3 regions of the Variovorax sp. 10N412 genome follow, and region 2 is predicted to be linked to each of the others. Evidence: riboswitches for the same ligand, from Rfam matches in the RefSeq annotation. Region 2 holds a riboswitch; each other region holds the start of a gene.
The links. Region 2 has a riboswitch for glycine ahead of AC1DJH_RS05025 (ABC transporter substrate-binding protein). Riboswitches for the same ligand answer to the same signal wherever they lie in the genome.
Positions count from the first base shown of each region.

Region 1 (2,257 bases), on a different contig from region 2:
GAAGGCGGGGTCGGTCTTGGAGAGCGAGCCGTAGACCTCGTCGGTGGACACGTGCAGGAAGCGGAAGGCACTTTTCTGGTCGGCAGGCAGCGCGCTCCAGAAGCCGCGCACGGATTCGAGCAGGCGGAAGGTGCCGAGCACGTTGGTCTGCACGAAGTCTTCGGGGCCGTGAATGGAGCGGTCCACGTGCGATTCGGCGGCGAAGTTGACCACGGCGCGCGGCTTGTGCTCGGCCAGCAGGCGGTCGAGCAGCGCGCTGTCGCCGATGTCGCCCTGCACGAAGATGTGGTTCGGGTTGCCCTTGAGCGACGCGAGGGTCTCGAGGTTGCCCGCGTAGGTCAGCTTGTCGAGGTTCACGACCGGCTCGTCGCTGTTCGCGATCCAGTCGAGTACGAAATTGGCGCCAATGAAGCCAGCGCCGCCGGTAACCAAGATCATGGGGTCCCCTGTGTTTGAAGCAATTGCCCTGCGGCAAATCAACTGGCGATTATCCCATTGGGCCGACAGGCCGAAACACAAGGCGTTACCGTTCACTTCAGGCCGTGTTTACAATCGGCCACACTGCAGGAGAGCGGGCCACCCCGGTGGCCCTACCGAAGGCGCAAACTCCCATGAACGCTCAGGTCGGCCCGACGAGGTCTTCGAAGAAGATTTCGGCAAGGGGTCAGTACTGCATCAACTGACAACGCCGTCTGGAGAGCCATCGCACCACGCCCAGTGGCAACGATGCACCGAAGGAGCAAACCCGCTGCGGGCGCAGGGGGTGAATCTCTCAGGTACCGAGGACAGGGGGAGCGGCAACTTGGACCACGGCCGTCCGGTTGCCTGCTATTGATTCAATAGCACACCACGCCCGTCGTTCAAGCGCTTCAACCTTAAAAGGTATTTGAAATGCGCGTGATCGTTCTTGGCGCCGGCCTGCTCGGCGTGACTTCGGCCTACTACCTCCAGCAACTCGGCCACGAAGTGACCGTGATCGACCGGCAGGCCACCCCGGCCGCCGAAACCAGCTTTGCCAACGGCGGGCAGATTTCCGTCAGCCATGCCGAACCCTGGGCCAACCCCGGCGCGCCGCTCAAGGTGCTGCAATGGCTGGGCAAGGAAGACGCCCCGCTGCTGTTTCGCATCCGCGCCGACATGCGCCAATGGCTCTGGGGCCTGCAGTTTCTGCGTGAATGCACGCCCGCGCGCACCCGTCACAACATCGCGCAGATCGTGCACCTGGGCACCTACAGCCGCGACACCTTGCAACAGTTGCGCCGCGACACGCGCATCGACTACGACCAGCGCACGCAGGGCATCCTGCACTTCTACACGACGCAGAAGGAGTTCGACGGCGCCCTCGCCCCCGCCGAGCAGATGCGTGCGCTGGGCTGCGAGCGCCAGGTCATCTCGGCCGACGAGGCGGTGAAGATCGAGCCCGCCCTCGCGCACATCCGGCCCAAGCTGGCGGGCGCCACCTTCACGGCCGAAGACGAATCGGGCGACGCCAACCGCTTCGCACGCGAGCTCTCCAAGCTGGCGGCCGCGGCCGGCGTGAAGTTCCTCATGAGCCACACCGTCACCGCGCTGCGCGAAGCCGGCGGCCAGATCGACCACGTCGAGGTGACCGACCACGAGGGCCGCTTCCAGCGCATCCGCGGCGACTCCTTCGTCATGGCGATGGGCTCGCTGAGCCCGCTGCTGGCCGCGCCGCTGGGCATCCGGCTGCCGATCTACCCGGCCAAGGGCTACTCGGTGACGCTGCCCGTGAAGGACGCTTCCAAGGCCCACCAGGTCTCGCTGACCGACGACGAGTTCAAGCTGGTGTTCTCGCGCTATACGTCGGCGTCCGGAGACCGGCTGCGCATTGCCGGCACGGCCGAGCTCAATGGCTACGACCGCGACCTGAACCCGGTGCGCTGCGAAGCCATCGTGCGCCGCGTCGAAGAACTGTTCCCCGGCGCCGGCGACACCACGCAGGCGCAGTTCTGGACCGGCCTGCGCCCCGCCACGCCGAGCAACGTGCCGCTGATCGGCAAGACAAAGCTGCCGAACCTGTTCCTCAACACCGGTCACGGCACGCTCGGCTGGACGCACGCCTGCGGCTCGGGCAAGTCGATCGCGCGCATCGTGAGCGGGCTGGCGCCCGAGGTCGATTTCGCGTTCACCGGCATGCCAGCGCCCAGGCTGCGCGTGCTGCAGCCGGCGTGATCGCCAAGGTCAGTCGTTGCTGGTGAACACCGTCAATACGCCGGTGTAGCCATACAGATGGTGG
Region 1 is NZ_JBFTIO010000015.1:93,261-95,517, reverse strand. Features, by position in the region: gene rfbB (dTDP-glucose 4,6-dehydratase) at 1-438, opposite strand, end outside; glycine riboswitch at 683-799, shown strand; gene AC1DJH_RS26150 (D-amino acid dehydrogenase) at 892-2,193, shown strand; gene AC1DJH_RS26145 (FIST signal transduction protein) at 2,203-2,257, opposite strand, start outside.
Region 1: linked by a shared signal. The riboswitch ahead of AC1DJH_RS26150 (D-amino acid dehydrogenase) and the one ahead of AC1DJH_RS05025 (ABC transporter substrate-binding protein) in region 2 are both predicted to bind glycine.

Region 2 (2,257 bases):
CTGCAGACCGTGTCGGAGATGTACTCGGGCGGCGGCGCCTCGTTCGACACTGCCGACTTCGTGCCGCTCGAAGGCGGCAAGGCCTTGCACGAAGGCATTCCCTTCTCGTGCTTCAAGATGATCCGCGCCTGCTTCAGCGAGAAGGACTACAAGACCTCGAAGCACTGCCATGACGAAAGCAAAGGCAGCCTGCGCATCGTGTACGGCGAGGCCGCCAGACCCGGCGCGCCCTACGACTGGCAGTACACGTGGCTGCAGAGCGAGTGGCCGCAGAACGAGCCGCAGCGCGCCGCCACCACCACGCGCATCCGCTTCACCGCCAAGACCACCGAGCGTGCGGACTTCTGCGGCGGACCGCAGTAGGCACCGAAGACTTCTCGCGCATTGCTGCGTTTTGGCACGCAATCTGCTTTGAGAAGTTCATCCAGGAGAAATGCCGGCTCGATGCTTCGAGTTAGTGCATTACCGAAGGCGATGGCCCAGAACGCTCAGGTCCCAAGACTGGATTTTTTCTAACGCTGGAGAGCGCTGACCGACCCCTTGCAGGGGCCGAGGGCAGCCGCCGAAGGGGCAAGCCCTGTGCGATGTGCGCGCAGGGTGAATCTCTCAGGCAAAAGGACAGCAGGGGCACGCCGCGCACAGAGCGCGGGGGTGCCCTTGTTCGCTTCCGGAGCCGCTTTCTTTCATGACCTGTTTCCCGCAACGCCGCACGACGAATGTCTTTCCTGGCGTTGCACGTGCTCGCGTCCCTCTTTTTCAACCGGAGAACTGACCCATGCTGATGAAACGACAACTGAAAGCCATGTTCGTGGGCGCGCTGCTGGCCGCAGCGGCGGCCACCGCCTTCGCACAGGACGCTGGCAAGGTGCTGCGCCTGGTGCCGCAGTCCGACCTGAAGATCCTCGACCCGATCTGGACCACCGCCTTCATCACGCGCAACCACGGCTACATGGTGTACGACACGCTCTTCGGCGTGGACGAACAAGGCAAGGTGCATCCGCAGATGGTCGACAAGTACACGACCAGTCCCGACGGCAAGACCTGGACCTTCACGCTGCGCAAGAGCCTGGCCTTCCATGACGGCAAGCCCGTCACCTCGGAAGACGTCATTGCGTCGCTCAAGCGCTGGGGCCAGCGCGACGGGCTGGGCCAGAAGATGTTCACCGCGCTCGACAAGGCCGAGGCCGTGGACGCCAACACCTTCAGGCTGGTGTTCAAGGACACCTTCGGCATGGTGCTCGACGCGCTGAGCAAGCCGTCGTCGAACCCGCCGTTCATCATGCCCGCGCGCGTGGCGGCCACGCCCGCCGACAAGCAGATCGACGACGCCACCGGCTCCGGCCCCTACATCTTCAAGAAGGACGAGTACCGCCCCGGCGAGAAGATCGTCTACCTGAAGAACACCAGGTACGTGCCGCGCACCGAGGCGCCCTCGGGCACTGCGGGCGGCAAGAACGTGTACGTCGACCGCATGGAATGGATCATCCTGAAGGACGCGCAGACGCAGGCCAACGCACTGGCCAACGGCGAGGTCGACATGATCGAGTGGGTGCCCTCCGAGCAGTACACCGCGCTGAAGAACAACCCGGCCATCACGCTCGACAGCCCGGTGGCCAAGGGCTCGTTCGCGCTGCACCTGAACCACTTCATTCCGCCCTTCGACAACCCCAAGATCGCGCAGGCCGCGTTCATGGCCATCAACCAGGAAGCGCTGATGCGCGCGCAACTGGTGCACAAGGAGCTCTACAACAGCTGCGCCTCCATCTACCCGTGCGGCTCGGCCTATGCCTCCGACAAGACCGGCTACTTCACCGGCAAGCCGCAGTTCGAAAAGGCGAAGGCGCTGCTCAAGGAAGCCGGCTACGACGGCAAGCCCGTCGTGCTCATGTACCCGGCCGACTTTGCGGTGCTGAACAAGTTTCCGCCGGTGATGGCGCAGCTGCTCAAGCAGGCCGGCTTCAACGTCGACATGCAGTCGATGGACTGGCCCACGCTGGTCACGCGCCGCGCCAAGAAAGACCCGGTCGACAAGGGCGGCTGGAACCTGTTCATCACCGGCTGGGGCATTGCCGACAACATGAACCCGATGTTCTTCGCACCGCTCACCGGCAACGGCGAGAAGGGCTGGTTCGGCTGGGCCACCGACGACAAGCTGGAGCAGCTCAAGTCCGAGTTCCTGGCCACGGCCGACGAACCCAGGCGCAAGGAGCTGGCCACGGCCATCCAGCAGCGCGTGTACGACACCGGCATCTACGCG
Region 2 is NZ_JBFTIO010000001.1:1,018,184-1,020,440, reverse strand. Features, by position in the region: gene AC1DJH_RS05030 (hypothetical protein) at 1-363, shown strand, start outside; glycine riboswitch at 509-632, shown strand; gene AC1DJH_RS05025 (ABC transporter substrate-binding protein) at 782-2,257, shown strand, end outside.

Region 3 (2,257 bases), on a different contig from region 2:
CATGGCCGCCTTCGGCGCCACGCCGGCGGCGACAGGGCCGCAGCCCGCACCGACCCCGGCGAACCCGGCCGCTGCCATCGCCGAGATCGAGACCGCCGTGCGCAACTGGGCCGCAGCCTGGTCCGCGCGCGACGTGGCGCGCTACCTGGCCACCTATGCGCCCGACTTCACGCCGCCCCGCGGCCAGGACCGCAAGGCCTGGGAAGCCGACCGCCGCACGCGCATCGCCGACAAGGCCACCATCCGCGTGGACATCGACAACCTCGTCATCAGCGTCACCGGGCAAGCCGCCAGCGCAAGCTTTCAGCAGACCTACACCGCCGACAAGCTGCGCGAAAAAAGCCGCAAGACGCTGGAACTGCAACGCGTGGGCAACCAGTGGCTCATCCGCAAGGAAATCGCGGGCGGATGACGCCGCCAAAGACCGTTGCCCGTGCAAACCAAACGGTTCATGAAGATGTCACCGCTTGCAACGATGCTGCAGCCCTCGACTCCCGAAAGCTGTGGCTGCCATGTTCCCCACCAAGACCGACAAGGCCCGCGATGAACTCCAGGGCGGCCAGCGCACGCTCAGCCAGCGGGAGCGCGCGCTGTTGCTCATGGCCGACGGCCGCCGCTCGCTGACCGACTTCAGCCCGCTGTTCAGCACCCGCGACGAGGCCGAGCAGGCGCTCCAGGCGCTGGTGCAGCGGGGCTACCTGCAAGACCCGCAGGCCGCCGCGGCTGCGGCTGCGCAGGCGGCACAGGCCTTGACCGTGCCCGCCGCCGACACGATCCAGGTCAGCACCTCGGCCGACAGCTTCGACGGCAAGCGCTCGCTGGCCACCACGCGCATGTTCCTGTTCGACATCTGCGAGCGCATGTTCGTGCGCCGCGACCCCAAGTTCGCGCTGCAGATGCGCGACGCCCTGCGCGAGGCGCGCGACCGCGAGGCCATGATGACCATCGCCGCGCTGATGCTCAGCGAAATCGAGAAAGCCGCGGGCCCGGAGCGCGCCGAATCGCTGCGCGAACGCATCGACCGGCTGCTGCCGCCGGCTGAAATCGTTCACTGAAGCGAAAGCCCTGCGCACCGCGATCCACTACACTCGCCCGGGTCAGGAGAGAGCCCCGCGCGACGGGGCCGCCGAAGGCGCAGGGGTTTCCCGAACGCTCAGGCAAAAGGACTGACAAGGCGCCGGTACACACCGGCGTTTCCTTGCTGGAGAGAGGCCGCCGTACCGGAAACGATGCAGCGGCCCACCGAAGGAGCAAACTCCGATCGTGGGGCGAATCTCTCAGGTAAAGCGGACAGCAGGGGTGGCCCATGGCTTGCGTCATGGATTTCGTCTGCCCCTTTGGAGTGCCCCATGGCCTCTTCCGCTGCCTCCGCTGCTTCCGCCCCCGACACTGCGCTTCTCAAGACGCCGCTGTACGACCTCCACGTGGAGCTCGGCGCCCGCATGGTGCCCTTTGCCGGCTACTCGATGCCGGTGCAGTACCCCGCCGGCCTGATGGCCGAACACAGGCACACACGCGACGCGGCCGGCCTGTTCGACATTTCCCACATGGGCCAGCTGCGCCTGGTCGGCCCCGACGCCGCAGCGGCTTTCGAGACCCTGATGCCCGTCGACGTGATCGACCTGCCCGCCGGCAAGCAGCGCTACGGCCTGCTGCTGAACGACGAGGGCGGCATCCTGGACGACCTGATGTTCTTCAACGAAGGCAACGGCTCGCTCTTCGTGATCGTCAACGGCGCCTGCAAGGTGGCCGACATCGCGCACATCCAGCGGAAGATCGGCGCGCGCTGCGAGGTGCAGCCCCTGCCCGACCACGCCCTGCTCGCGCTGCAGGGCCCGCAGGCAGCGGCCACGCTGGCGCGGCTGTCGCCCGGCATCGAGCGCTTCGTGTTCATGACCGGCGGCGCGGTGCAGATCGGCGGCATTCCGGCCTTCGTCACCCGCAGCGGCTACACCGGCGAAGACGGTTTCGAGATCTCGGCGGCGGCCAAGGACGCCGAGGCGCTGGCCCGGCTGCTGCTGGCCCAGCCCGAGGTCAAGCCCGTCGGCCTCGGCGCGCGCAATTCGCTGCGGCTCGAAGCCGGCCTGTGCCTGTACGGCAACGACATCGACACCACGACCACGCCGGTCGAAGCCTCGCTCAACTGGGCTATGCAGAAGGTGCGCCGCGCCGGGGGCGCGCGCGAAGGCGGCTTTCCGGGCGCCACGAAGATCCTGGCCCAGCTCGCCGCGGCCACCCCGGGAGCCGCTGGCCACAC
Region 3 is NZ_JBFTIO010000005.1:89,873-92,129, reverse strand. Features, by position in the region: gene AC1DJH_RS14495 (YybH family protein) at 1-412, shown strand, start outside; gene AC1DJH_RS14490 (hypothetical protein) at 513-1,055, shown strand; glycine riboswitch at 1,089-1,179, shown strand; glycine riboswitch at 1,192-1,304, shown strand; gene gcvT (glycine cleavage system aminomethyltransferase GcvT) at 1,350-2,257, shown strand, end outside.
Region 3: linked by a shared signal. The riboswitch ahead of gcvT (glycine cleavage system aminomethyltransferase GcvT) and the one ahead of AC1DJH_RS05025 (ABC transporter substrate-binding protein) in region 2 are both predicted to bind glycine.